One region of the Streptomyces sp. NPDC046122 genome, then DNA from elsewhere that is predicted to be linked to it. Evidence: riboswitches for the same ligand, from Rfam matches in the RefSeq annotation. Region 1 holds a riboswitch; each other region holds the start of a gene.

What was found. Region 1 has a riboswitch for cyclic di-AMP ahead of AC07FK_RS18250 (M23 family metallopeptidase). Riboswitches for the same ligand answer to the same signal wherever they lie in the genome.
Positions count from the first base shown of each region.
Region 2: linked by a shared signal. The riboswitch ahead of AC07FK_RS30040 (M23 family metallopeptidase) and the one ahead of AC07FK_RS18250 (M23 family metallopeptidase) in region 1 are both predicted to bind cyclic di-AMP.
Region 3: linked by a shared signal. The riboswitch ahead of AC07FK_RS10620 (LysM peptidoglycan-binding domain-containing protein) and the one ahead of AC07FK_RS18250 (M23 family metallopeptidase) in region 1 are both predicted to bind cyclic di-AMP.

Region 1 covers NZ_JBWKLQ010000006.1:33,492-43,068, reverse strand. Annotated here, with positions in the region: gene AC07FK_RS18285 (phosphorylase family protein) at 1-488, shown strand, start outside; gene hpnH (adenosyl-hopene transferase HpnH) at 494-1,516, shown strand; gene dxs (1-deoxy-D-xylulose-5-phosphate synthase) at 1,769-3,682, shown strand; gene AC07FK_RS18270 (aspartate aminotransferase family protein) at 3,679-5,076, shown strand; gene AC07FK_RS18265 (helix-turn-helix domain-containing protein) at 5,136-5,738, shown strand; gene AC07FK_RS18260 (DUF6126 family protein) at 5,740-5,892, shown strand; gene AC07FK_RS18255 (tyrosine-protein phosphatase) at 5,893-6,717, opposite strand; cyclic di-AMP (ydaO/yuaA leader) riboswitch at 7,178-7,347, shown strand; gene AC07FK_RS18250 (M23 family metallopeptidase) at 7,350-8,285, shown strand; gene AC07FK_RS18245 (SGNH/GDSL hydrolase family protein) at 8,471-9,262, shown strand; gene AC07FK_RS18240 (STM4011 family radical SAM protein) at 9,215-9,577, opposite strand, start outside.
Region 2 covers NZ_JBWKLQ010000017.1:11,713-21,289, reverse strand. Annotated here, with positions in the region: gene AC07FK_RS30050 (PP2C family protein-serine/threonine phosphatase) at 39-1,262, shown strand; gene AC07FK_RS30045 (DUF2332 domain-containing protein) at 1,201-2,184, opposite strand; cyclic di-AMP (ydaO/yuaA leader) riboswitch at 2,443-2,590, shown strand; gene AC07FK_RS30040 (M23 family metallopeptidase) at 2,602-3,690, shown strand; gene AC07FK_RS30035 (PrsW family intramembrane metalloprotease) at 3,846-5,237, opposite strand; gene trmB (tRNA (guanosine(46)-N7)-methyltransferase TrmB) at 5,368-6,159, opposite strand; gene lhgO (L-2-hydroxyglutarate oxidase) at 6,249-7,478, opposite strand; gene AC07FK_RS30020 (MFS transporter) at 7,611-9,041, opposite strand.
Region 3 covers NZ_JBWKLQ010000003.1:285,344-294,920, forward strand. Annotated here, with positions in the region: gene AC07FK_RS10605 (cytochrome P450) at 1-972, shown strand, start outside; gene AC07FK_RS10610 (Type-2Aa cytolytic delta-endotoxin) at 938-1,534, opposite strand; gene AC07FK_RS10615 (SpoIIE family protein phosphatase) at 1,628-4,378, opposite strand; gene AC07FK_RS10620 (LysM peptidoglycan-binding domain-containing protein) at 4,482-5,222, opposite strand; cyclic di-AMP (ydaO/yuaA leader) riboswitch at 5,227-5,388, opposite strand; gene AC07FK_RS10625 (SDR family NAD(P)-dependent oxidoreductase) at 5,849-6,652, shown strand; gene AC07FK_RS10630 (SDR family oxidoreductase) at 6,668-7,558, opposite strand; gene AC07FK_RS10635 (glycosyltransferase) at 7,762-8,973, shown strand; gene pgm (phosphoglucomutase (alpha-D-glucose-1,6-bisphosphate-dependent)) at 9,041-9,577, shown strand, end outside.

The DNA.
Region 1 (9,577 bases):
GGGTACTCGGCGGGGGCGGACCGCTCGCGGACGCGGCCGTCGTAGCGTCCGGCTTCTGCGCGGGGCTGGTCCCCGGGATGCACCCCGGGGACCTGATCGTGGCCCTCGAGACGCGCGGGCCGCACGGCAGCTCGCTGTGCACGGACGTGGAACCGCTGGCGAAGGCGGTGGGCAGGGCGGCTCCCGGCCGTACCGTGCACACCGGCCCGCTGCTGGGCTCCGACCATGTCGTACGGGGCCCCGAGCGGGCCGAACTGCGGGCCACCGGGGCCATCGCCGTGGACATGGAGTCCGCTGCGACGCTGGGCAGCGCGCTGCGGGCGGGGCCGCGTCCCCTTGCGGCCGTACGGGTGGTAGTCGACGCCCCGGGGCACGAACTGGTGCGTATTGGGACGCTTCGCGGGGGAATATCGGCCTTTCGCGTTCTCCGTGCCGTCCTACCTGCTTTTTACGAATGGCACAGTTCTTTGCCGCTCCCCAGGAGGTGAGCCAGATGGCCATGCCGCTCCGCCAGACCATCAGGGTCGGGTCTTATCTTTTCCAGCAGAAGGTCCGCAAGCGGGAGAAGTTCCCGCTCATCGTCGAGTTGGAGCCGCTCTACGCCTGCAACCTCGCGTGCGAGGGCTGCGGCAAGATCCAGCATCCCGCGGGGGTCCTGAAGCAGCGCATGCCCGTCGCGCAGGCCGTCGGCGCGGTCCTGGAGTCCGGCGCCCCGATGGTCTCCATCGCGGGCGGCGAGCCGCTGATGCACCCGCAGATCGACGAGATCGTCCGGCAGTTGGTGGCGAAGAGGAAGTACGTGTTCCTCTGCACCAACGCGGTGCTGTTGCGCAAGAAGATGGACAAGTTCACGCCGTCGCCGTACTTCGCCTTCGCCGTTCACATCGACGGGCTGCGGGAGCGGCACGACGAGTCGGTGGCGAAGGAAGGCGTCTTCGACGAGGCGGTGGAGGCGATCAAGGAGGCCAAGAAGCGGGGCTTCCGCGTCACCACCAACTCCACCTTCTTCAACACCGACACCCCGCAGACGATCATCGAGGTGCTCAACTACCTCAATGACGACCTGGAGGTGGACGAGATGATGATCTCGCCCGCCTACGCGTACGAGAAGGCTCCCGACCAGGAGCACTTCCTCGGCGTGGAGCAGACCCGCGAGCTGTTCAAGAAGGCGTTCTCGGGCGGCAACCGGCGACGCTGGCGGCTGAACCACTCGCCGCTCTTCCTGGACTTCCTGGAGGGCAAGGCCGACTTCCCGTGCACGGCGTGGGCGATCCCGAACTACTCGCTCTTCGGATGGCAGCGGCCCTGCTACCTGATGAGCGACGGGTACGTCCCGACGTACCGGGAACTCATCGAGGAGACCGACTGGGAGAAGTACGGCCGCGGCAAGGACCCGCGGTGCGCCAACTGCATGGCGCACTGCGGATACGAGCCGACGGCCGTCCTCGCCACCATGGGCTCGCTCAAGGAGTCCCTGCGCGCGGTCCGCGAGACGGTCTCGGGCAACCACGGATGACGTTCTGACCGTGGGTGGGCCCGGCGCACCGGGGCTCACCGGGCCGTCGGTCCGGCCGCCGGGGTGCGCCGCGTTCCGCGGCGTGTCCCGGCCGGGCCGGCGGCCGTCGCGGGGACGCGCCCCGACTCGGTGTCGCGGTCGACGAGCGAAGTCGTCGGCCCGGTGCCCGAGGTCATGGAGGAGGAGGCGGGCGGCTTCTTGGGAGCACCCGCCGTCAGCGTGAGCTGAAGGATTCAGAGAGGGGGCCCGAGCGTGACGATCTTGGAGAACATCCGGGGGCCGCGCGACCTGAAGGGTCTGACAGAGGCCGAAGCCTGCCGGCTGGCGTCCGAGATCCGGGAGTTCCTGGTCCGGGCGGTGGCCCGGACGGGCGGCCACCTCGGGCCGAACCTGGGGGTGGTGGAACTGACCATCGCCCTGCACCGGGTGTTCGACTCACCCGTCGACCGCGTCCTGTGGGACACCGGCCACCAGAGCTATGTGCACAAGCTGCTGACCGGGCGGCAGGACTTCTCCAAACTGCGCGGCAAGGGCGGCCTCTCCGGCTATCCGTCGCGTGCGGAGTCCGAGCACGACGTCATCGAGAACTCGCACGCCTCCACGGTCCTCGGCTGGGCCGACGGCCTCGCCAAGGCCAACGAGGTGCTCGGCAGGAGCGACCACGTCGTCGCGGTGATCGGGGACGGCGCGCTCACCGGCGGCATGGCCTGGGAGGCGATCAACAACATCGCCGCCGCCCGCGACCGGCCGCTGATCATCGTCGTCAACGACAACGAGCGGTCGTACGCCCCCACCATCGGCGGACTCGCCGACCACCTCGCCACCCTGCGCACGACGGACGGGTACGAGCGCTTCCTCGCCTGGGGCAAGGACGTGCTCCAGCACACCCCCGTCATCGGGCAGCCGCTCTACGGGTCGCTGCACGGGGCGAAGAAGGGCTTCAAGGACGCCTTCGCCCCGCAGGGCATGTTCGAGGACCTGGGCCTCAAGTACGTCGGGCCGATCGACGGCCACGACATCGCGGCCGTCGAGTCGGCGCTGCACCGCGCGAAGCGCTTCCACGGACCCGTGCTGGTGCACTGCCTGACCCAGAAGGGGCGCGGATACGCCGCCGCCGAGCAGGACGAGGCCGACCGGTTCCACGCGGTCGGCGCGATGGACCCGCTCACCTGCGAGCCCCTCTCCCCGGCAGGCGGGCCCTCCTGGACCTCCGTCTTCGGGGACGAGATCGCGAAGATCGGCGCGGAGCGCCCCGACGTCGTCGCGATCACGGCGGCCATGCTGCACCCCGTGGGGCTGACGAAGTTCGCCGAAGCCTTCCCCGACCGGGTCTGGGACGTGGGCATCGCGGAACAGCACGCGGCGGTCTCCGCCGCCGGGCTCGCCACCGGCGGTCTGCACCCCGTCGTGGCCGTCTACGCCACCTTCCTCAACCGCGCCTTCGACCAGCTGCTCATGGATGTGGCGCTGCACAGGTGCGGGGTGACCTTCGTCCTCGACCGGGCGGGCGTCACGGGGACCGACGGGCCCTCGCACAACGGCATGTGGGACATGTCGCTGCTGCAGGTCGTACCCGGCCTGCGGATCGCCGCGCCGCGCGACGCCGCCCAGCTGCGCGCCCAGCTCCGCGAAGCCGTGGACGTCGACGACGCGCCGACCGTCCTGCGGTTCCCCAAGGAGGCCGTGGGGCCGGCGATCCCGGCCGTCGGCCGGGTGGGCGGGACGGACGTGCTGAGTGAGGAGGGTGCGCCCGACGTCCTGCTGGTCTCCGTCGGCGCGCTCGCCCACGTGTGCCTGGAGACCGCCGGGCTGCTGGCGGAACGCGGCATCGGGTGCACGGTCGTCGACCCGCGCTGGGTCAAGCCCGTCGACGAGCAGCTCGCGCCGCTCGCGGAGCGGTACCGCCTCGTCGCGGTCGTCGAGGACAACAGCCGCAGCGGCGGCGTCGGCTCGGCCGTCGGGCAGGCGCTGCGGGACGCCGAAGTCGACGTACCGCTGCGGACGTACGGCATCCCCGAGCAGTTCCTCGCGCACGCCCGGCGCGGCGAGGTGCTGGCCGACATCGGGCTCACACCCGCGTCGATGGCCGGGCGCATCAGCCTCGCTCTGGCGGCCGGTGAGAGCCGGGCCGCCGCGGCGGGCAGCACCGAGGAGGCAGCGCGATGACGGACGTCGCCCCCAAGAGGTTCGACCTGGCCCGGCTCCTCGCGGACCGGGGGGCCGAGCGCTACGCACTGCACACCAGACACCTGAACCACCAGCTGCCCCGCATGCTCCGCACCATCGGCTTCGACAAGGTCTACGAGCGGGCCGAGGGCGCCTACTTCTGGGACGCGGAGGGCAACGACTACCTCGACATGCTGGCCGGGTTCGGCGTCATGGGCCTCGGCCGGCACCACCCGGTCGTACGCGAGGCGCTGCACGACGTCCTCGACGCCTCGCTGGCCGACCTGACGCGCTTCGACTGCCAGCCGCTGCCCGGACTCCTCGCCGAGAAGCTGCTCACGCACAGCCCCCACCTGGACCGGGTGTTCTTCGGCAACAGCGGCACGGAGGCCGTCGAGACCGCGCTGAAGTTCGCCCGGTACGCGACGGGCAGACCCAGGATCCTGTACTGCTCCCACGCCTTCCACGGTCTGACGACGGGCTCGCTGTCGGTGAACGGCGAGGCGGGCTTCCGCGACGGCTTCGCGCCGCTGCTGCCCGACACCGCGATCGAGCTCGGCGACCTGGACGCGCTGGAGCGTGAGCTGAAGCGCGGCGACGTGGCCGGCTTCGTCGTCGAGCCGATCCAGGGCAAGGGGGTGCACGAGTGCCCGCCCGGATTCCTGCGCGCCGCCCAGGAGCTGCTGCGCCGCCACAAGGCGCTGCTGATCGCGGACGAGGTGCAGACGGGCCTGGGCCGGACCGGTGACTTCTACGCGTACCAGCACGAGGAGGGCGTCGAGCCCGATCTGCTGTGCGTCGCCAAGGCCCTCTCCGGCGGGTACGTGCCGGTCGGCGCGACCCTCGGCAAGGACTGGATCTTCAAGCGGGTCTACTCGTCGATGGACCGCGTGCTGGTGCACTCGGCGAGCTTCGGCTCGAACGCGCAGGCCATGGCGGCGGGCCTTGCCGTTCTGACCGTCATGGAGGACCAGGAGATCGTCGCGAACGCCCGGCGCTCCGGCGACCTGCTCCGCGAGCGGCTGACCGCCCTCGTCGACCGGTACGAGCTGCTGCACGACGTCCGCGGGCGCGGACTCATGATCGGCATCGAGTTCGGCCGTCCCCGCTCGTTGAAGCTGCGGAGCCGCTGGGCCGTGCTCCAGGCCGCGCGCAAGGGACTCTTCGCGCAGATGGTCGTGGTACCGCTGCTCCAGAGGCACCGGATCCTGACCCAGGTCTCCGGCGACCACCTGGAGGTGATCAAGCTGATTCCGCCGTTGATCATCGGTGAGGCGGAGGTGGAGCGGTTCGTCGGCGCGTTCACCGAGGTGATGGACGACGCGCACAGCGGCGGGGGGCTGATGTGGGACTTCGGCAGGACCCTGGTGAAGCAGGCGGTCGCCAACCGCTAGTTTTTGCCTGTGAGGCAAAGAGTTTGCCCGTGAGGTAAGAACTCTGGCCCAATGGACGCATGACACCCCGCCTCGAAGAGCCGCCCGAAGAGGCGCTGCCCTCCGTCGCCCCGCGCCTGCGCGACCTGCGCAGGCACAGCGGTCTCACGCTGGAGGCGGCCGCCCGCCGCGCCGGGCTCTCACCCGCGCACCTGTCCCGTCTGGAGACGGGACAGCGCCAGCCCTCGCTACCGATGCTGCTCGCGGTGGCCCGTGTCTACGGTACGACGGTCTCCGCGCTCCTGGGCGAGACCCCGGGCGACCGGGACGCCGTACTGCGCGCCGGCGACGCCGAGGCGCGGGAGGCCGACGGCTGGACGTACCACCGGGCCGGCGGTTCGGGGCGCGCCATGCAGGCGCTGCGGGTGCACGTGCCGTACGGCGCTCAGGGCGACCTGGTGCGCGTCCACCCCGGCGAGGAGTGGCTGTACGTCCTGTCGGGGCGGCTGCGGCTGGTGCTCGGCGAGAGCGTGCACCGGCTCGACGCCGGGGACAGCGCCCATTACGACTCGCTGACCCCGCACCGCATCGCCGCGGCCGGCCCCGAGGGGGCCGACCTGCTGTTCGTCCACACGCTGTTGCAGAGCGCCACCGCCGGGCTGTGCCTTCCTCAGGAGACCTGACATGCCGCTGCCGGAAGAGAAGACCGCCGCACGCCGCTTCGTGGAGGACAGGATCCCCAGGGGCCTGGCGATCCGCGTCTTCGTGTACGTCGTCGCGGGCCACCTGTTCGCGGCCTTCGTCTACCTGCTCTTCACGCTCGGCGGCTCGCGCTGATCAGCTCGCGTCGAGCAGCCGCGCACGCAGCCGCTCACGGATCTCCGGGGTGACGTTCAGCCCCTCCGCCAGGTAGCGGTCGGTGCTGCCCCAGATCTCCTCGATCGTCTCGAAGGCGGCGGCCAGGTACTCCGCGCGGGCCTCGAAGAGCGGACTGAGCAGCTCCATGACCTCGGGGGACATCGCGGCCGGCGAGTCGTCGCTGCGGCGGACCTTGTAGCGGCGGCGCGGGTCGTTCGACTTCAGGTAGTCCGCCTCGATCGCCTCGCGCTCGACGCCGATCGCCAGCAGGGTCACGGCTATCGACAGGCCCGCGCGGTCCTTGCCCGCCGCACAGTGCATCAGCGCGGGCACGCTGTCCTCGGCGAGGGCGTGCAGCACCTGGCTGTGCTCGGCCGTACGCTCCTTGATGATCACCCGGTACGTCGCCGACATCCGGTCCGCGGCCTTGCCGTCCGCGAGGATCTCGCGCAGCTCGTCGAGGTTCCCGTCGCGGACCATCTTCCAGAACACGGCGCCGTCGGCCGGGTCGGTCAGCGGCAGGTTCACGTTGCGCACGCCGGGCAGCTCGACGTCCGGGCCCTCCAGCTTCTGGTCGGCCTCGTTGCGGAAGTCGAAGACCGTGTGGAGGCCCAGCGAGCCGAGGAACGCCGCGTCCGCCGCGGTGGCGTGCGCCAGATGACCGCTGCGGAACAGCACGCCGTGCCGGACCCGCCGCCCGTCCACCGTCGGCAGTCCGCCCACGTCGCGGAAGTTGCGCACCGAGGCGAGCTCCGGCTCCGACGCGGCCTGGACCGGGGGGACTTGCGGCAGCTGCTGTGTCACGTGGGCTCCTGAAGTCTGCCGTCGGCGCTGCTCGCCGACTTCGGCGCGTTTCGACGATACGACACGGGTTCCCGGGGCAATCATCTCCGCGGACAAATGCCTCGGGGCGGGCAGGGGCGGCGCGGCCGCATGACGGTCTTACGCACCTAAGACCACCCGTAACTCACTCTTGGGGTGAAACGGACTATTACGGGTCAACTCACCCTGTGGCCAGGGGGAATGGTGACACCTCTGGTGAGCAGGATCATATTCGTGACGGTGCGTGGCGAAGCGCCGTGGGCGCATGCCAGTTCACAGGCGGGGCGCAAAGATCCGTAATCCACGCAGGGTGACGGGAATTGGGTCGTGCATTCCCCTACTGCAATCGCGCGGTGAATGGACCGGCTTGTACGGGGGAGCCGCGTCGGCTTACGGTCACCGTCAATCCGGGTGGACCGCCGAATCCTGCCACCTCCCGGAATCCGCACTCACACTCACTCACGCGTGGCAGGAGCGGGGGAACCAGGTAAGTACGCCGGCAACCGGAACTACCACTTCCGGAAACCGGCTTTGGGGTGAAGTCGCGCCAGCGGCCGGACATCTCCAGTCCGAACCCGACAGCTCACCTCGTAGGCGCCGGAGAGGAATGTTCCATGCCCGCAAAGGGTAAGCACCGCCGCCCGAGGTCCAACCCGCTCACCCGCGGTTTCGTCGCCGCCGGTACGGGCGGAGCCGTACTCGCCCTGCCCCTCATCGCCGCCACCGGCGCCAACGCCGCCGAGAAGGCTGCCCCGGCCACCACGGCCGCGGGCAAGGCCGCCGCCCCGGCCGCCGCCGAGAAGGCGACGCCGAAGAAGAAGGCGTCCACCCGGACGTACTCCGTGGTCTCCGGCGACTACCTGTCGAAGATCGCCGACGAGCAGGACGTGCGGGGCGGCTGGCAGAAGCTGTACGAGGACAACCGCGAGGTCGTCGGCGGCAATCCCTCGCTGATCCTGCCGGGCATGAAGCTCACCATCGGCGCGAAGGCGGACGCCCCGGCGAAGGCGGCCCCCGCGAAGCCCGCCCCCGCGAAGGCCGAGCGCCCGGCGGCCAAGCCCGCGCCCGCCGCCCCGAAGGCCGCCCCCAAGGCCGAGGCGCAGACCGAGACCCAGAAGCCCGCCTCGACCACGCGGAACACCGGCTCCGGGTTCACCTCCCCGGTCGCCGCGGGTGTCACCACCCCGTACCGCATGGCCGGCGGCAGCTGGTCCAGCGGCTACCACACGGGTGTCGACTTCGCCGCGTCCAGCGGTACCCCGGTCAAGGCGGTCGGCGCCGGCACCGTCGTCTCCGCGGGCTGGAGCGGCGCGTACGGCAACGAGGTCGTCATCAAGCACGAGGACGGCCGGTACTCGCAGTACGCCCACCTCTCCTCGCTGTCCGTCTCCGCCGGTCAGAGCGTCGGCGGCGGCACGCAGATCGGCCTCTCCGGCAGCACGGGCAACTCCACCGGCCCGCACCTGCACTTCGAGATCCGGACCGGCCCGAGCTACGGCTCGGACGTCGACCCGCTGGCCTACCTCCGCGGCCACGGCGTCACCATCTGACGCTTCACTCCGTCAGGGCACTTCCGTACGCCCCCTTTGCCGTCACACGCGACGGCAAAGGGGGCGTACGCGCATTGCGGGTCTATTCCGAGTTGGGTGAATCTTGACCGGTGTCTTATATCACCCCCCGTCAACCCCTCCCTACGGTGGCGTAGGTCACTCGCTCCAGTGAAGGATGTACCGACGTGGCAGACGATTCGAGATCATTCAGTGCAGGCACCATCGGGTCGTACGCGGCGATCGGCGACAGCTTCACCGAAGGGGTCGGAGATCCGGGTCCCGGCGGTGCGTTCATCGGCTGGGCCGACCGGCTCGCCGTACTCCTCGACGACCGCGTCCCCGAGAACACGTTCCGCTATGCCAACCTCGCCGTACGCGGCCGGCTCCTCGACCAGATCGTGGCCGAGCAGGTCCCGCGCGCGAAGGCACTGGCTCCCGACCTGGTGAGCTTCTGCGCCGGCGGCAACGACATCCTCCGGCCGGGCAGCGACCCCGACGACGTCGCCGAGCGCTTCGAGCGGGCCGTCGCGGAGCTCACCGACGCCGTGGGCACCGTGCTGGTGACCACCGGCTTCGACACCCGCGGTGTCCCCGTCCTGCGCCACTTGCGCGGCAAGATCGCGACGTACACGGCGCACGTGCGGGCGGTCGCCGACCGGTACGACTGCCCGGTGCTCGACCTGTGGTCGCTCAAGTCCGTCCAGGACCGGCGTGCCTGGGACGGCGACCGGCTCCACCTCTCGCCCGAGGGGCACACCCGCGTCGCGCTGCGCGCCGCACAGGTGCTCGGGCTCGACGTGCCGGCCGACCCGGACCAGGCGTGGCCGCCGATGGCCCCGCGCAACTCGCTGGAGGCGCGCCGGGACAACGTCCAGTGGGCGCGGGAGCACCTGGTGCCGTGGATCGGGCGGCGGCTGCGCGGGGAGTCCTCAGGTGATCACGTCGAGGCGAAGAGGCCCGACCTGCTGCCCCTGTGAGAGGTCCGGGGGCACGCGCTCCAGGACGCCGCCCGCGAACACGTCGTACAGCGGCAGCGTCTCCAGGTGGACGTAGCCGATGTGGCAGTCGCAGACGGCGAGCGGGCAGGCGCGGGGGCGCAGGGCCCGGCGGTACGAGCCGTCGTAGAGGTTGCCGAGCTCCGCGCGGACGAAGTGGCAGCGGCGTACCGTGCCGTCGCCGTCCACCGAGATCACCGACTCGCCGGTCCGGCAGGGGAGACCGGCCGAGCGGTGCGGGTGGCGGCTGTACGGGAAGAGGGGGTCCAGCGCCGTCCACCGGTCGGCCTCGGCGTC
Region 2 (9,577 bases), on a different contig from region 1:
GGCCAGCCTGGGCAGGGCGCGGTACCCTCCGCAGCCGGGTGCGCGGCGAGGAGACCACGGTGGGGAAGAAGGGCGCGGCGGTCGCCGGACCCGGCGGGGACAGGGTCGCCTCGCGGTTCGTCCGCGCGCTGCCCGTGCTGCTGATCGCCGGCGGCTGCGCCTTCGACCTCACCACGCCGCCGAACTTCACCGCCTCGCCGCTCTTCGCGGCCGCCCCGCTGATCGCGGCGCCGCTCTTCTCGCTCCGCAACACCCTGGTGACCGGTGGCGCCGCGACCGCCGCCGTGGTGGGGCTGCACCTGCACGACGGCACCTCGACGCACGTGGAGTCCGTGACCGAGCTGATCACCGTGGTGACCGTCGCCGTCCTCGCGCTGGTCATCAACCGCGTCGTACGCCGCAGCGGCCGGCAGCTCGCCTCCGTCCGCACCATCGCGGAGGCGGCGCAGCGCGCGGTGCTCCCCGTACCGGCCGACCGGATCGCCGGACTGCACATCGCGGCGCGGTACGAGGCCGCCCAGGCGGACGCCTTCATCGGCGGGGACCTCTTCGCCGTCCAGGACACGCCGTCCGGCGTGCGGCTGATCGTCGGCGACGTACGCGGCAAAGGGCTCGGAGCGGTCGAGGCGGTGGCCGTCGTCGTCGGCGCCTTCCGGGAGGCCGCCGAGCAGGAGAGCACCCTGGAGGACGTCGCGCAGCGCCTGGAGCGGGCGCTCACCCGGGAGGGGGCGCGGCGCGACGGGCTCGACGCCTTCGAGGGCTTCACGACGGCGGTACTGGCGGAGATCCCGCGCGACGAGGGCGTCGTGCGGCTGCTCAACCGGGGCCACCCGGATCCGCTTCTGCTGTACGCCGACGGGGATCTCGCGGAGATCGCCCCGGCCGAGGCCGCGCTGCCGCTGGGCATGGGCGACCTGGGCGCGTGGCCGGACCGGGCGCAGGGGTGCCCGTTCCCGCCCGGCGCCACCCTGCTGCTCTACACGGACGGCCTGTCCGAGGCGCGGAACGCCGACGGCGTCTTCTACGACCCCGCGGCCCGGCTGCGCGGCCGGATCTTCCCCGGCCCGGACGAGCTGCTGGACGCGCTCGTCGCCGACGTACGGCTGCACACGGCGGGGGCGGCCACGGACGACATGGCGCTGCTCGCCGTCGGCAGGCCCGCCGAGGGGCAGCAGGACCGCCGCAGGACCGTGAGGGTGGTCAGGCGTCCGGAGCCGCCGGACGGCCGAACCAGTGCAGGCTCTGACCGTGCGGCGCCGTGAAGGCGACCGCCCGCTCGTCGAGGGCCAGGGTGAGCAGGTGCTCGTCGTCGGGGGCGGGGGCGTCCAGCCAGGGCAGCACGGTGTGGTGCTCGTTGGAGATCCAGTGGCCGGGCAGTTCACGGACGAGCGCGGCGAACTCCTCGCGGCGGGCGAGCGGCAGGTAGGTGAGCACGGCGGTGTGGAAGACGACCAGCGTGGCGTCCGAGGGGGCCTCGGCGGCCAGCGCGGGGAGTGCGTCGACCAGGTCGCCGCGGACGATGCGGGGCCTGGGAGCCGTACGCACGGCCTCGATGGCGGCGAGCTGCTGACGGGGGCGCTCGGCGCGGCCGGGCCAGATCAGTGACTGGAGCCAGCGGATGTCGTCCTCGGCGGTGGCGTCGAGCGGGTTGAGGTCGATGCCGGCGCGCCACGCGACGTCCGGGAGCGCTTCGGGCAGGGGGACGGGGCCCTCCGTACGGCAGCCGAAGGTGGCGGGGGACGCGCCCAGGACGGGGCCGTCGTCGTAGCGGTAGGCGTAGCGGTCGGGGTGGAGGCACAGGCCGGCCGAGGCGCCGACCTCGATGAGGGCGAGGGGCTGGGGGAGGGCGGCGAGGAGGGGCAGCAGGGTGGCGCAGCGGGCGGGCTCGTTGGTCTGCGTGAACCGGGCGAGCACGACCTCGCGCACGGCGTCCCAGTGGGCCAGGGTCCAGGCGCGGAAGGACGCCCAGTCCTCGTACGGGCCGCCGAGGTACCGGACGGCGGCCAGGAGGAGGTTGGGCTGCTGCTTGTTGCCGGGCGGGAGGGCGGCGACGAGGGCGCAGAGGTCCTGGTCCTCGCTGACGCGGGCGGTGAGTTCGGCGTACAGGGGCGAGACGCCGTGCGCCTGCTGCTCGGAGAACTCGCGGTAGCGGGCGGCCACGGACTGCGTGCTGTTGACAACCATGTGCCGAAGTTAGCCGCCGGGGAACGCTCGCGACGCTGCGTAGCCGTGGGATGCCCCTCCGCATAACAATTGACGAACCGTCATGCGACGGATGTTTTCTGAGTGGCGGTCAACTCGTCCGTCTGTGGGGGTTTGTGTCCTGATTGGTTCAGGCCGAGGCCCTTAACGATCAGTTGGAACAGCTTGGAAACCGGAGCTGGTGTCTATTAACGTTCGATAACGCAGCGCGGTCGTCCCAGTCGTCGCAAGAGACGGCACCGTGCGCACGCGCCGAATCCCGCAAGGGAACCGGGGAACCACGTTCCTTGGGGTGAATCGGGCCGCTCCGTACCCACGGAGAGGCCCGTAGGAGACCTTCCTGCTCCGAACCCGTCAGCTAACCCGGTAGGCGAGAAGGAAGGAAAGGAGCACGCCCACGTGGCGTCCAGCAGCCCTGCCCCCCACACCGCCATGCCCCCTTACGGGGCGGCCCCCGGCACCGGTGACCACATCGGCGGGGAGGGGACCTGGGAGGAATGGAATCCGACCGAGGAATCCGTCCGCCCCGTACGCGGCCGTCACCGGGTCGCCAAGCAGCGCGGCGGTCTCGGCCGCAGCTCCACCGTCCTCGGCGTCGGCGTCATCGCCGCTGTCGGCGCGGGTGGCATCGCCACGGCCCAGGACAAGCCGGCCATATCGATCTCCCTTCCCGACGCGATAGCGGACTCGCTTCCCGACGCAGACCAACTACCCGGTGTCGGCGCTTTCATGTCCGACGACGCCGAACCTGACGCGGGCGCGGCGAACGAAGCAGTCGTGGCCGCCGCCCCGCTGACGACCGCGGGCGTCACCACCGCCGATGCGCAGCAGGGCACCACCGACGCGGGCGAGGCCCTGCGCGCCCGCATCCTCCAGCAGGCCGAGCAGCAGCAGGCCGCCGCCGACGCCGAGGCGAAGGAGGCCGCCGAGAAGGAGGCCGCCGAGAAGGCCGCGGCCGAGGCGAAGAAGCAGCAGGGCGCGGCGGAGGCCGAGGCGGCCGAGGAGAAGCGCGAGGCCGCGGAGAAGAAGCGCGAGGCGGAGGAAGAGGCCGCGCGCAAGGCCGAGGCGGAGCGGCTCGCCAAGCTGGCCGCCAGCTACTCGCTGCCGACCTCGTCGTACACGCTCACCTCGACCTACGGCCAGTCCGGCTCCATGTGGTCCTCCGGCCAGCACACCGGCCTCGACTTCGCCGCCCCGACGGGCACGCCGGTCAAGGCCGTGCACGGCGGCACGATCAAGTCCGCCGGCTGGTCGGGCTCGTACGGCTACCGCATCGTCCTGGAGCTCGAGGACGGTACGGAGATCTGGTACTGCCACCTCTCCTCGATGACCGTCACCTCCGGCGACGTCGGTACGGGCGAGGTCATCGGCCGCGTGGGCGCCACCGGCAACGTGACCGGCCCGCACCTGCACCTCGAAGTGCACACCCCGGACGGCGCCGGCGTCGACCCGGCAGCGTGGCTGCGCGGCAAGGGCCTCACGGTCTGACGGCTCCCGCCTCCCGCACCGCACGTCGCCGGGGCGTCCTGTGGGCTCCCCACCGGACGCCCCCGCAGCACCGCCCCGTTCCCCGGCAGCCCTGACGCACGCCCCCCGCGCCCAGGGCTGCCGGTCTGTGCGCGCGTTTTGCCGAGGACGCTCGGCTACCCCTGCCGGTACGGGTTGTACGCGGCGTAGTCCTGGTGCGGCGGCGGGCCGTACCCGTACCCGTACGGCTGCCACGGCGGCGGGGTCCGCACCCGGCCGGTGGCCCGCGCCGCGTACTCCAGGGCCGGACCGGCCACCTCCCGGCGCTGCCACAGGTGGTGCAGCAGCTCCTGCTCGCGGGCCGGGAAGTCCGCGCCCAGCGCACCCCGGTGGGCGCGGTGGCGGAGGAACGCCAGCGACGTGGCGGACGCTTCGTACTCCGCCACGGCGCGGGCGGCGGCGCGGCCTCCGGTCCGCCCCGCCGCACCGCTTCCGTGCGTACGCGCCGCCGCGCCGCGCGCCAGTGCCCGCGCCCGCATCGACGAGAGGGCGAGCGGCTCGGCGGGCAGCAGCCAGCCGGCGGCGGCGTACGCGGGCAGCTCGGCGGCTATCGTGCGCAGCTCGCGCTGGCGCGTCCACACCACCAGCCAGGTCAGCAGGGCGAAGGCGGGGACCATGAAAGCGCCGTACACCGCGTAGAAGCCGTACTCCCCGAAGGCCGCCGAGCCGTTCCACAGGGCGTGCATCCCCATCGCGCACGCCAGGCCGAGGAGGGGAGGCGCGACCCGCCGCCAGCGCCCCCGGCGCGTGGGAGCGAGGGCGGCGAGGCCGAAGCCGATGCCCGTCAGCACCGTGAACAGGGGATGCGCGAACGGCGACATCACTATGCGCACGAAGAAGGTCGCCGCGGTCACCGACGCGAGGCCGGAGGCGCCGGCCTGCTGGTCCTCCCCGAAGGCGTTGCCGAGGTAGAGGATGTTCTCGGTGAAGGCGAACCCGGTCGCCGTGAACCCGGCGACCACCACCCCGTCGACGACCCCGGTGAAGTCCCGTCTGCGGAAGACGAAGATCAGCAGCACGGCCGCCGCCTTCGCGCTCTCCTCGACGACCGGTGCTATCACCGTGGCGCCGAGGGATTCGGCCCCCGCCGGATCGGCGGTGGCCGTGGCTATCCAGCGGGTCGCGAAGCTGTTCGCGATGATCGCGACGAGCGCGGCCGCGAACGCGCCCCAGGCGAAGGCGAAGAGGAGGTTCCGCCAGGGTTCGGGCTCCACCCGGTCCAGCCAGCGGAACGCCGACGCCAGCAACGGCACCGGCAGCACGGCGAGTCCCAGACCGACCAGGAAGCCGTGCGTGCCGGTCTGGTCGCGGACGATCGCGAGGATCACCAGGGCGCAGAGCGCCAGCGCCGTGATCACCGCGCCCGCGCGCACCGCCCTGGTGCGCCACCAGGCCCGGCGCGGCCGGTAGCGCCAGTGGGCAGGCGGCGGTACGGCGGTGAACCGCGGCTGCTGCTCGCAGTCCGGGACCGCCGGGTGCTGCCGGAGGTGCGGAGCGCTCTCGTACACCCGTCGACCCTAACGAGGGCCACTGACACTGGCGATGGGGCCTCTGGTCGTGGGCCGGGGCTTGGGGGTCTGCCGGTCGGGCCGCTTTCCGGCCGCTTGTCCGTCCGCCGGCTGGTGCTCGGCTGTTCGGTCAGCGGCGGCGGAAGAGCAGATCGTTCACGACATGCCCCTTGTCGAGGCCCTGCCCCTCGAAGCGGGTGAGCGGCCGGAACGCGGGCCTGGGCGCGTAGCCGCCGTCGGCAACGGTGTTCTCGAAGTCGGGGTGCGCGGTCAGCACCTCCAGCATCTGCTCGGCGTACGGCTCCCAGTCGGTCGCGCAGTGCACGATCGCGCCGGGGGCGAGGCGGGGCGCGACGAGGTCCAGGAACTCCGGCTGGATGAGGCGCCGCTTGTGGTGCCGCTTCTTCGGCCAGGGGTCGGGGAAGTACACGCGCAGGCCGGCCAGGGAGGCGGGCGGCAGCATCTCGCGGAGCAGGATGATCGCGTCGCCGTTGGCGACGCGGACGTTGGTGAGGCCGGCGCGCTCGGCGAGACCGAGGAGGTTGCCCTGGCCGGGTGTGTGCACGTCGACGGCGAGGACGCCGGTGGCCGGGTCCTCGGCGGCCATCTGCGCGGTGGCCTCGCCCATCCCGAACCCGATCTCCAGCACGACGGGCAGGCCGCGGCCGCCGAAGAGCTCGTCGAGGTCCAGGACGCGCTTGCCGTCGATGTCCAGACCCCACTGGGGCCACAGCCGCTCCAGCGCCTCGGCCTGGCCCGTGGTCACCCGGCTGCGCCGCGGCTGGAAGCTGCGGATCCGCCGCTCGTGGTGCGAACCGGCGGGGTCGGGGGCGGGGCCGCCGGGAAAGCGGGGCTCGCCCTTGGCTCGGTGGAAGGGGGAGACGTGGGGGGCGTCGGGGTGCACGCGGGAGGACTCAGACACAATGCCCCGATTCTACGGCGCGGCTCGACGGGTGTGCAGCGACGAGTCGGCCGGCCGGTCCGGCGGCGATGCTGTGGACGGTCCGGCCGCTACCCCTTCACCGCCCCCAGCACCTTCAGCGCCCGCCGCGCCACCTGTCTTCCGATCGGCAGCGAGGCCGTGGCCGCCGGGGACGGGGCGTTCAGGACGTGGATCGTGCGGGGCGCCTCCTTGATCAGGAAGTCGTCGACCAGGGTCCCGTCCCGCAGCACCGCCTGCGCCCGCACCCCCGCGGGAGCCGGCCGCAGGTCCGCCTCCCGGACGTCCGGCAGCAGCCGGCGCACCGCGTCGGCGAACGCGCGCTTCGACAGCGAGCGGTGCAGCTCCCCGGCCCCGTACCGCCAGTGCCGCCGGGCTATCCGCCAAGAGCCCGGCCACGCGAGGGTTCCGGCCAGCTCGCGCGGCCGGACCGCCGACCAGGCGTATCCCTCCCGCGCGAGCGCCGGCACCGCGTTCGGCCCCACGTGCACGCCGCCGTCGATCCCCCGGGTCAGGTGCACACCGAGGAAGGGGAACGCCGGGTCCGGCACCGGATAGACCAGGCCGCGCACCAGCTCCGGGCGCGCGAGGTCGAAGTACTCCCCCCGGAAGGGGACGATCCGCATGCCCGGGTCGTCGCCCGCCAGCCGCGCCACGCGGTCGCAGTGCAGCCCCGCGCAGTTCACCAGGACCCGCGCCCGCACCACCGCCCCGTCCGCCGTACGCACCGCGACGCCCCAGGGCCGCCGGTCGATCACGGCCAGCTCCGCGCCGTACCGGATGTCCGCGCCCGACGCGGCGAGGCTCTCCGCCAGCTGCCCCGCGACCGCCCCGTAGTCGCACACGCCGGTCGTCGCCACGTGGATCGCGGCCAGGCCCCGCACGTCCGGCTCGTACTCCGCTATCTGCGCGGCGCCCAGTTCCCGCACCGGAATGCCGTTCTCACGCCCGCGCTGCACCAGCGCGTGCAGCCGGGGCAGCTCCTCCCGCTCCGTCGCGACGATCAGCTTGCCCGTGACCTCGTGCGCGATTCCGTGCTCCGCGCAGAACTTGACCATCTCGGCCGCGCCCCGCACCGCGTACCGCGCCTTGAGGGAGCCGGGCCGGTAGTAGATGCCGCTGTGTATCACGCCGCTGTTGCGCCCGGTCTGGTGCAGGGCCGGGGCCCGCTCCTTCTCCAGCACCGTCACGCGGGTGCCGGGCGCGGCGCGCGTGACGGCGTACGCCGCCGAGAGGCCGACGATCCCCGCACCGATCACCAGCACATCGCAGTCGAAACGGTCATAGCGGTCGTACGGCATCGCTCACCTCCCACCGCGGCCATGTCCGGATCCGTGCCCCGGGAAAGCCTCCCCGGACTCCCGATGATGCACTGACCCACTGACAACGCCTTCAAACCACCGGGCGGAGGCCCCGAGCCGGACCCGCGGCCCCTACGCCGGAGCCACCAGCAGCGGCCGCGCCCGCTCCCGCAGCTCCGCGACCCGCGGCTCGTCGCCGTACGGCTCCAGCCGGTGCAGCAGGTCCCGGACGTACTCGGTCGTCCGCGCCGAGGAGATCCGCCCCGCGACCTCCACCGCCCGCGTCCCCGCCGCACACGCCGCGTCCAGGTTCCCGGACTCCAGCTCCGCCACCGCCGAGACCACCAGGCGCAGACCGTGGGAGCGTACGAACTCCTCGGTCGGCCGTGACAGCGCCTGCTCCGTGAACCGCCGCACCTGACGCGGCGCCTTCAGGTCGCGGTAGCACTCCGCCGCGTCGGCCGCGAACCGGTCGTACGAGTAGAAACCCAGCCAGGACGGGTCGGCGTCGCCCTCGCGCGCCCGCTCCAGCCAGCCCTCCGCCGCCTTGAGCGCTCCTCCCGCGGCCTGGGCGTCGCCCGCCTTCGCGTGCGCCCGCGCCTCCACCAGCCGGAAGAAGCTCATGGTGCGCGCCGTGGCGAGCCCCCGGTTCCGCTCCAGCGCCGCCTGCGCCAGGTCGACCCCCTCGTCGGCGAACCCGCGATAGGTCGCCTGGAGCGACATCGACGCCAGGATGTACCCGCCGAGCGGCACGTCGGCCGCCGCGCGCGCCAGCCGCAGCGCCTGGATGTAGTAGCGCTGGGCGGCCTCCTGCTGCCCGGTGTCGAAGGCCATCCACCCGGCCAGGCGGGTGAGTTCGGACGTCGCGCCGAAGAGCGAGCGGCCGACGTCGTCGCTGTACGAGCCGAGCAGCAGCGGCGCCGCGTCAACCCGTAAGCACTCCGGCACCATCGACGAACGCCAGTCCCCGCCGCCGTACTTGGAGTCCCAGCGCCGCGCGTCCTCCGCCGCCTCCCGCAGCTTGGCGACGTCGGTGTGCCCCACCCGCAGCGGCGTCGCGTCGGCCGCGGACTCCTCGGCCGCGGAATCCCGCGCCACCGAGGAATCGGCCGGTGTTATCAGCCACCGGGAGGCGGGTGTCGCGTACGCGCTGACCGCGAAGGACCCGGCCAGGGACTGCCAGATGCCGCCGCTGCCCGCCCGGCGGCCGGCCAGATCCAGCCGGTACAGCTCGGTCGCCGAGCGGACAGCCGCCGACACGTCGCGCGGGAAGGCCAGGCCGACCTCCGGCGCCGGATCTGCGTCCGCGAGCCCGATCTCGTGCAGCGGCACCGGGCGGCCCAGCTTGGCGCCGATGGCGGCGGCGATGAGGTGGGGCGCGGCGCCCTGCGGCACCATGCCCTTCGACACCCACCGGGCCACCGACGTCTTGTCGTAGCGAAGTGTGAGGCCGCGTTGCGACCCCAGATCGTTGACCCGCCTCGCCAGGCCGGCATTGCTGATTCCCGCGAGGGCGAGAACCGTGCCGAGCTTGTCGTTCGGCCCGCGTTGCTCCCTGGACATGCGCCACCCCTCGACACAGACAGCCGTCCGGCGGGACATGGCCGGCCGTTCCGCCCGCACAACCACGCGGCCGGCCCAGCGGGAATATGCGGCCCGCTCAGAACATCAGTAAACCCAGCGTAGTTCTCCGCCTCCCGACCGTTAAGGGGCAGTGGTCCGTATGGCGAGATTCGTGTAGTTACACGAGCGCCCGCGCCGACCCGTGCTCCGTGCGTGTGGCCGTGCGCCCGCCCTGCGCTCTCGTCGGGCCGACGCCCCGGGCCGTTCCATGGGAGTCGCGTGGGTCGGCCCGCTGCACTGGATCCAGTGGGCTGGGGGACACCGCCGCCTTCATCCCCGCGGGCGGCGGACCGGTCCGGGAGGCGAACAGCGCCTCCCGGACTGTGCGTTCCCCCGCGGCGCCCCTCGGTACCGCCGCGCCCGCAGAATGGCTGAATGGCGCCTGTCGCCCAAACCGGCCGAAGTCCTGTGCACGGCGGGCGCATTGACTCGCCCGTACGCCGCCCACAGGCCCTCCCGCATGCCGTTGTCGTGGC
Region 3 (9,577 bases), on a different contig from region 1:
GCCGTGCCGATGATCGAGCGGGTGACGGGGGAGTGCCTGGACGAGGTCGAACGACGGCTCGACGCCGACGGGGTCTGCGACCTGGCCACCACGCTCGCGCGGGACGTTCCGCTGCGGGTCCTGCTGAACCTGCTCGGACTCCGAGCGGGCGACGGGGTGGGCATGGACACACTGACCCGGTGGAGCGACGCCTCGCTCGAACTCTTCTGGGGGCGGCCGGACGGCGCCCGGCAGATCGAGCTCGCCGGCGAAGCGGCCGACTTCTACGCCTGGCTCCGGGACCTGGTGACCGGGCCGGACGCCGGGCCCGGCACGCTGCTCGAAGCGCTGGCCGCGCACCGGCTCCCGGACGGCGCGCCGCTGAGCACGGCCGAGAGGGCCGCGGTCCTCTACTTCATCGTCATCGCGGGCCAGGCGACCACCCGGCAGATGCTGAGCATCATGTACCGGCGCGCACTGGGGGAGCCCGGGCTGTGGCGGCGCTTCGCGGACCGGCCGGCCGACGTGGCGCCCTGGACCGAGGAGGTGCTCCGGCGGGAGCCCCCCATCACCACCTGGCGGCGCGTCACCGGCCGGCCCGTCACGCTGTCCGGCGTGGACCTCCCGGCCGGCGCGCCCCTGCTGCTGATGCTGGCCTCGACCGGCTCGGACCCCGAGGTGTTCGACGACCCCGAACAGCTCTGCCCGCACCGCCCCAACCGGCGCGAGCACCTCGCTTTCGGCGTCGGGCGGCACAGGTGCTCCGGGGCCGAACTGGCCAGGGCCGAGGCCGAAGTGGTGCTGCGGATGACCGCGGCGCGACTGCCCGGCCTGCGGCTCGCGCACCCCTCGTCGCCGCCCCCGATGCTCGGGCTGCTGTCCTTCCGCGCGCCGCTGCACGTTCCGGTGGAGCGCGCCCCGTCCCACCCCGGCGGAGGGTGGGACGCGGCGGCCCGGATCAGACGGCGGCCGGCGGGTCCTGCCGCACGGTGATCGCGTTGAGGCGGATCGTGTACCGCGCGGTGTCCCCGACCGTGAGCGCCCGGACCTCCTCGGGGCCCAGCGCCACCGTGATGTTGGCGCAGAAGGCGACGGCGTGGAGCGCGTCCCCGCTCTCCTCGTCCTGGAGGGCGAACAGCAGGTTGTAGTAGTAGCTCGTGCGGTCCGCGTCCTCCCGGTAGAAGGAGAGGTGGGTGCCCTCCTGCCGGCCGAGACCCACGAACGCTCCAGTGAGCGCCCCCTCGACCGCCTCCCAGAAGGCGTCACCGGCCGACGGCAGGGGAAGAGCCTGGCGTACGGCCTCCTTCAGGGACAGGATCATGACGCTGACCGGGGCGGTCTCCTGGAGCCCCCAGCCCCGGACGATCTTCACCGTCGAGCAGTCCGGAATTCCGCTCGCCGCCCGGCTGATCTCACCGAAGTCGAAGTCCACCGTCGCCGGCGCGATCGCGTGCTGGAACCCGGCCTCGATGCTCCGCACCCGGTCCGTGTAAGACGACCCCACCTCGAAGACCGTCTTGAACGTCGTCTTCTCGGCGGCGATCTGGTCAGCCATTGTTGCTCCTGTGAGTCGGAAGTGATCGCGCCCGGCGCAAGTATGCCGTGAGCCCTTCCGCCCGCCGCACGGGGCAGGGTTCGTCCCGGTCCGTCACAGGGGGTCGCCGGGCAACCAGGACAGATCGTCCAGATCCAGCTCGGGAGCGGGCTGCTGACCGTCGGTCAGGGGCTGCTCCACCCACATGACCTTGCCGGTCGGCGTGTACCTGGTTCCCCACCGGCCGGCGAACTGCGAGACGAGGAACAGCCCGCGGCCGCCCTCGTCCGTCGTGGCGGCCCGGCGCAGATGCGGCGCGGTGCTGCTGCCGTCGGACACCTCGCAGATCAGCCCGCGCTCGTACATCAGCCGCACATGGATGGGTTCCGAGCCGTAGCGGATCGCGTTGGTGATCAGCTCGCTCAGCATGAGTTCGGTCGTGAACCCGATGTCCTCGAGCCCCCACGTCTCCAGCTGACGGCCGCACGCGGCGCGTACCGGCGCGACGGCCGCCGGGTCGGCCGGGACGTCCCAGTCGGCGACCCGGGTACGGTCCAGCAGCTGCGTGCGGGCCACCAGCAGCGCGATGTCGTCCCTGCGGTGCGCCGGCAGCATCGCGTCGAAAACGGCCTGGCAGGTCTCCTCGGGCGTCGGGTCCGACGGGTCCGCGAGGGTCCGGCGCAGCAGGCGCAGGCCGGAGTCGATGTCGCGCTCGCGGTGCTCGATCAGGCCGTCGGTGTAGAGCACGAGCCGGCTGCCCTCCGGCAGCCGTACTTCGGCGGTCTCGAACGGCAGGCCGTGCAGGCCCAGGGGCGGGAAGACCGGTACGTCGAGGAACTCCACCGTGCCGTCGGGGCGGACCAGGGCGGGCGCGAAGTGCCCCGCCGTGGCCACCGAGCACACCCCGGAGACCGGGTCGTAGATCGCGTACAGGCAGGTGGCGCCCGAGATGCCGTCGCCGCCGTCGTCCCCCTCCTCGTCGTCGATGCGCGAGACCAGCTCGTCGAGGTGGCCCAGGAGCTCGTCCGGCGCCAGGTCGAGGGCGGAGAAGTTGTGGACCGCGGTCCGCAGCCGGCCCATGGTGGCGGCGGCGTGCAGACCGTGTCCCACGACGTCGCCCACCACCAGGGCCACCCGGGCTCCGGGCAGCGGGATGACGTCGAACCAGTCGCCGCCCACCCCGGCCTGCGCGGGCAGATAGCGGTAGGCCACGTCCAGGGCGTCCTGCTCGGGCAGGACGCGCGGCAGCAGGCTGCGCTGGAGGGTCACGGCCATGGCGTGCTCGCGACTGAAGCGGCGGGCGTTGTCGATGGCGACCGCGGCCCGGGCGGCGAGTTCCTCGGCGAAGGCCAGGTCCTCCTCACCGAACCGCTCGGTGGATTCCGAGCGCCAGAAGTTCGCCATGCCCAGGACGACCCCGCGGGCCTGCAGCGGCACCGAGACCAGGGAACGGATGCCGAAGGCCAGGGCCCGGTCGGCCCCCTCCGGGTCCTGCGACCGCCAGCCGTGGGCGACGGTCAGATCGGCCTCCAGCACCGCGTGTCCGCTCGACAGAGCCGCCGCCATCGGCGTCGTGGGAACCACGAACCTGATCAGGTCGCCCACCGGCTGGAAGGGGCGGTCGGCGGGCCCGCCGACCACCGCGGCGCGGCGCATCTCGGTGTGGGCGCCGTCCGGCTCCTCGCCGCGCAGTACGGGGTCCAGCAGCTCCACCGTGGCGAAATTCGAGAACCCGGGGACGGCCACCTCCGCCAGTTCCTCGGCGGTGCGCACCACGTCCAGCGTGGTGCCGATCCGCACTCCCGCCTCGTACAGCAGCTTCAGGCGCTCCCGGGCGACCTCCGCCGCGCCGGTCAGCGCCCGCAGGTCCGTCGTGTCCCGGAGCGTGGCGGCGGTGCCGGGGAATCCGCCGTACGGGGCGGTCGGCCGGGTGTTGACGGCCAGCAGCCGGTCCCCGGCCAGATGGACCGCGTCGGTGACGCTGCGGCCGGAGACCAGGAGCCTGGTGATGGAGTCGTCGAGGCCCAGGTCGGTGATGTGGCGCCCCTCCGCGCCGGGGGGCAGTTCGAGGAGCCTGCGCGCCTCGTCGTTGGCCAGCGTCAGCCGTCCGTCGTCGTCGACGATGAGCACGCCCTCCCGGACGGCGTGCAGAACGGCGTCATGGTGCTCGTACATCCGGGTCATCTCGGTCGGCCCGAGGCCGTGCGTCTGTCGCCGCAGACGCCTGCTCACCAGGACGGCGCTGCCGGTGGCCAGAGCGAGGGCGGCGGCCCCGGAACCGAGGAGCATCGGCAGATGGCGGTCGACGGCGTCCCCGACGTTGTCGATCGTCACACCGGCTGCGACCAGCCCGACGACGGTGCCGGCGGTGTCGGTGACGGGGACGACGGCCCGCGCCGCGTCGTTGGGGGCGCCCTCGAAGATCTCCGTGAAGGGCTTTCCGGCCGTGGCCCGGTCGACGCCCTCGGCGCGCCCGCCGACCAGCGTCGGGTCGGTGTCGGCCAGCCGGGTGCCGTCCGGGCTCATCACCGCTATGAAGTCCACCCCCGAACCCCGCTGGGCTGCTTCCACGTGTGCGCGCAGCGCGGACGTGGGATCGGGGGAGCGCAGCGCCTCGACGGTGCCGGGGGCGTCCGCGAAGGCCTCCGCGGTGGCGAGCGAGCGGTTACGGGCGTCCTGCTCGCTGTCGTTGCGCGTCTGGAACGCGAGCGCGACCACGGCGGCCGTGATGAGCAGCACGGCGACGACGATCTGGAGGACGAGCACCTGACCGGCGGCGCTGCGTACCTCCAGCCGGGAACGCACCCCTCGCCGAGACGAGCGCGGTGACCCGACACCCCTGGGTCGTCCGGGACGTCCGCTCATGACCCATTTTTAGCATTTTGTGCGAATTGTCGGGCGTGCAATTGGTCTGCCTGCCCCGGCGAGGCGCCCGCAAGGGTCTCGCCGGGGCAGGCAGCGGGTTCTTCTAGTACGGGCCGTTCACGTTGTCGATCGAGCCGTACCGGTCGGCGGCGTAGTTGCACGCGGCGGTGATGTTGGCGACCGGGTCGTAGCTGTCCATCGAGGTGCCGGGCACGTGGTAGGCCGCGAAGGTGGGCGCGATGACCTGGAGCAGGCCCTTGGACGGCGTACCGGCCACGGCGTTGGAGTCCCAGTTGTTGATGGCCCTCGGGTTGCCCGACGACTCGCGCATGATGTTGCGGTGGATGCCCTCGTACGTGCCGGGGATGCCGTGCTTGGCCATGATGGCCAGCGACTCCTTGATCCAGCCGTCCAGGTCGTTCGTGTACGCCGTGGTCTCGGCCACGGCGGCACGGGCCTGCGAGCGGTCGGCGCGCTCGGCGGCCGGAGTGGGCTTGGCCTTGGGCTTCGCGGGCGCCTTGGCCTTCGCGCCGATCGTCAGCTCGAGGCCGGGGTGGATCAGCGAGGGCTTGTCGCCGATGACCGAGCGGTTGTCCTCGTACAGCTCTTTCCAGCCGCTCAGCGAGTGGGCGTCGGCGATCTTGGAAAGGGAGTCACCCGCGACCACGGTGTAGGTCTTGGGGGCGGCCTTCGCGGCGGCCGGGGCGGCGGCGGGCTGCGCCGCGCCCGCGGTGGTCGCGCCCAGCAGGGGCAGGATCAGCGCGGCGCCACCGGTGCCGGCGGCGATGAAGCCGCGGCGGAGCGATCTGACCTGGGAACGGCGGTGCTTACCCTTCGAGGGCATGACGAATTCCTCTCCGTCGCCTGCGAGGTGAGCTGTCGGGTTCGGGCTGGAGATGCCCGGTCGCACAGTCCGTGCGACTTCACCCCGAGCCGTTCCGGATTCCCGGATCGGCGGCTTACCTGGGTCCCCCGCTCCTGCCGTACGTGAGTGTGAGTGGGTTTGGATTCCGGACGGCGGCAGGATTCGGCGGTCCACCCGGATTGGGGGTGACCGTAAGCGAGAGGGGCCGGGAAGAACAAGCCCCGCATTCGCCGGAGCAATCGCAGCGCGTATCGGGGGCGTGGGAACTCCTGTCACTGTGCGTGGGCGGAAAACCCAACTTTCTTTCTGCGGACAGGAACTGACGATCGGCCGAACTTCCGCTTTCCTTCGCGGACGTGACTGGTATCACGAGCGATGGCACGCGACGGCCTTTCAGGCAAACCACCCACGTGGGTCATTTCCTGTCCGAAACGGGCATCTTGTCGGTCCAGTGAGGTGAAGGACCCTCCTGTGGAAGGGAGTTGGTGTCCCTCTGGTGGCGTCGCGGGGTGCGCCGCACTCGGTTCGGCCGAATCGGTCGCGCCAGAAGTGGGGCAAAAAGGAGCAGATGGATATAAAAATCTCGGGGAGGGTACCCGCTGATCATGACTGAGAACAGGAATAGGCCGCTGGCCGTCGTCACCGGTGCCTCCAGTGGAATCGGTTTCGAGCTGGCCAAGCAATTTGCGGAAAACGGATTCGATCTCGTACTGGCTGCCGAGAATTCGGAGATCGGTGCGGCGGCGGACGGGGTGCGGGCCCTCGGAGCCGGTGTCCACGCCGTGCGGACCGATCTGGCCACCCGGGAAGGTGTCGAACACCTGCTCGGCGCCGTCGCGGCGACCGGGCGGCCCGTCGACGCCGCCGCGCTCAACGCCGGCGTCGGCCAGGGCGGAGCCTTCCTCGACACCGACGTCGAGGACGAGGCGCGCGTGATCGACCTCAACATCACCGCCACCGTGCGGCTGGCGAAGGGCCTGCTGCCGGACATGGTGGCGCGTGACCGGGGCCGCCTGCTGTTCACGTCGTCCATCGCCGCGACCGCGCCCGGGTCCTTCCACGCCGTCTACAACGCCACCAAGTCCTTCGTGCAGTCGTTTGCCCAGGCGCTGGGGGACGAACTCAGGGGCACCGGTGTGACGGTCACCTCCCTGATGCCCGGGGCCACGGAGACGCCCTTCTTCCACCGCGCCGGCATGGACGACACCCGGGTCGGGCGGCAGAAGAAGGACGACCCCGAAGAGGTGGCCCGTCAGGGCTTCGAGGCGCTGATGGCCGGCCGGAGGAAGATCGTCGCCGGATCCGTGAAGACCAAGGCGCAGGGGCTCGTGAGCAGGTTCGTCCCCGACAGCCTCAAGGCGGCCGCGCACCGCAGGACGGCGCAACCCGGTTCCGGCGCGTCGAAGTGAGCGCCCCGGCGGGCGTCACGGAAGTGGCGTGCCGCCGGTGGCGTTGACGATCTCGGCCGTGATGTAACTCGCCTGCGGGGAGGCGAGGAACACGTACGCCGGGGCCATTTCCGCCGGTTGCGCGGGCCGCCCCAGCGGCGCCTGCTTTCCGAACTCCGTGGTGTCCGGCATGGTCGCCGGGATAAGCGGCGTCCACACCGGACCCGGGGCGACCGCGTTGACGCGGATTCCGCTGGACGCCACCATCTGCGCGAGCCCCTGGGTGAAGGCGACAATGGCGGACTTCGTCATGGCGTAGTCGAGCAGATGCGGGCTCGGCTTGTACGCCTGGACGGAGGAGGAGTTGATGATGCTGCCCCCCTCCGGAATATGAGGGAGCGCCATCTTCGACAGCCAGAACATGCCGTAGAGATTCGTCTTCATGACGCGGTCGAATTGCTCGGTGGAAATGGATCCGATACCGTCCGGCTGGGACATCTGATAGGCGGCGTTGTTCACCAGGATGTCGATGCGGCCGAATTCCGAGACGGCCCGCTCGACGAGCGACCGGCACTGTTCCTCTTCCCGGATGTCACAGGCCACCGCGACGGCTTCGCGACCCGCGTCCTCGATCAGCCGTGAGGTCTCGGCCGCGTCCTTGTCCTCCTCCGGCAGATGCGTGAACAGCACGTCGGCGCCCTCGCGCGCGAAGGCCAGACACACCGCCCGGCCGATCCCCGAGTCGCCGCCGGTCACCACCGCGGCGAGGCCGCGCAGCAGCCCGTTCCCCCGGTACGACTCCTCTCCGTGGTCCGGCGGCGGATCCATCGGACCGGTCCATCCCGGGTGCTCCTGCTCCTGGTCCGGCAGCTTCGGCCGCGGGTGCTTCGTGACGGGGTTCTTCACCTCGCGGTTCTCGTCGTTCATGCAGCTCTCCTGCCTGGTCGGGGGTGTGACCCACCTTGGGTTCCCCGAAGCCGCGGACTCGAATCAGAGCAACGCCCGTCCGCCGGGCGGCGGGTGCCGCGGGGTCGTTCCGCACCGGCGCGGCGCGGCCGGGGGCGCGCGCGTTCACGGGGATGATTCGAACGGGAAACTGCTGTCGAGCGGGCGAAACGGTGATCTTCGGTATGCGCGTCCTGTGTACGGCGATGCTCTCCCCCTCCCAGACCCGCGAGGCCCTGCGCTTCGCGCTCCTGCTGTCCGGCGCGGGGCATCACGTGCACGTCGCCACCGAGGAGCACCTGCTCGGCCTGTTCCTCGACGAGGGCGTGAGCGCGACCGCCTGCCTGCCGAGCCTCTTCGGGGACGCGACGGCCGCCGGGGAGGAGACCCGGGAGGCCGTCGACCTGCTCCACAGCGGCACCGCGTCCGCCGGGACGGCGGCGCTCGTACTGGCGGGCCCCCACCTGCTCGGCCACTTCAAGGCGCTGGACGCGGTGGCCCACGACTTCAAGCCGGATCTGCTGCTGCGCGACGCGATGGACGTCGCCGCCTGCCTCGTCGCCGAGAAACTGGCCGTGCCCCATGTGGCGATGCCGTCCGGCGCGAAGGGCTTCACCGACCCGGTCGCCCTGCTCCCCCTTCTCGACCAGTGGCGTTTCGCGGCGGGTCTGCCGCCGCAGGGCGACCCCGGATCCCTGACGGCGTACGGGCACCTCGACTACCTCCCGCCGGCCTGGACGTTCGCCCCGCATCTCCCGCGGCCGCTCGCCTACCGGCAGCCCGCCTACGCCGAGCCCCGCGCGAAGCTCCCCAGCTGGATCGTCGGCCTGCCCACCGACCGGCCCCTGGTGTACGCCGGGATCGGCTGCACCATGCCGCTCTTCCTGCCCGCCACGGACGGGCACCGCCCACCGCCCGGGCGGCCGGACCCGGCGACCGTCCTGCGGTCGATGATCGAGGGACTCTCCCGGCTCGACTGCAACGCCGTCGTGTCGACCAGCGGCGTGGCCGTCGGCGCCGTCGACTCCGCGCCCCACGTGCACGTCGTCGACTCCGTGCCGCAGCCGCTCCTGCTGGAGGCGGCGGACCTCTTCCTCACCCACGGCGGCTACGCGGGCGTACGGGAGTCGATCAGCACCGCGACCCCCATGGCGGTGCTGCCCCGCACGGCCGACCAGCCCATGAACGCCCGGCGCGTCACGGAGCTCGGCATCGGCCACGAGGTCACGGATCCCACCCCCGGCGGGATCGCGTCGGCGTGCCGCCGCCTGCTCCAGGACGACTCGGTCCTGCGGCGGGTGAAGCAGGCCCGTCTGGCCTCCCTCGCTCTGCCCACCGTCGAGACGGCCGTCGGTGACCTGGAAAGCCTGGTCAACCACCACACGGCCGCACAATGAAACGCGCGTGTGGTACGTACGGGTGACCGAAGCCGAGACGGCACCGACGATCTGGAGGAGTGGGCAGATGGCGCACGAACGAGCGGGACAACCGGCCGGACCGGACGATCTCACGGACGTGGCCCGGCTGGTGACGGCGTACTACGCCCTGCACCCGGACGTACGCGAGCCGGACCAGCGGGTCGCCTTCGGCACCTCGGGGCACCGCGGATCCTCGCTGGCCACGGCCTTCAACGAGGACCACATCGCCGCGACCAGCCAGGCGATCTGCGAGTACCGGAGCCAACAGGGCGTCGACGGGCCGCTGTTCCTCGGCGCCGACACCCACGCGCTGTCCGAGCCGGCCCGGGTGACGGCCGTCGAGGTCTTCGCCGCCAACGACGTGACCGTGCTCATCGACTCGGCCGACGGCTACACCCCCACCCCGGCGGTGTCCCACGCCATCCTCGTCCACAACCGCGGGCGCACGTCCGGCCTCGCCGACGGCGTGGTCGTCACCCCGTCGCACAACCCGCCCGTGGACGGCGGCTTCAAGTACAACCCGCCGAGCGGCGGTCCGGCCGGATCCGAGGCGACCGGCTGGATCCAGGACCGGGCCAACGCC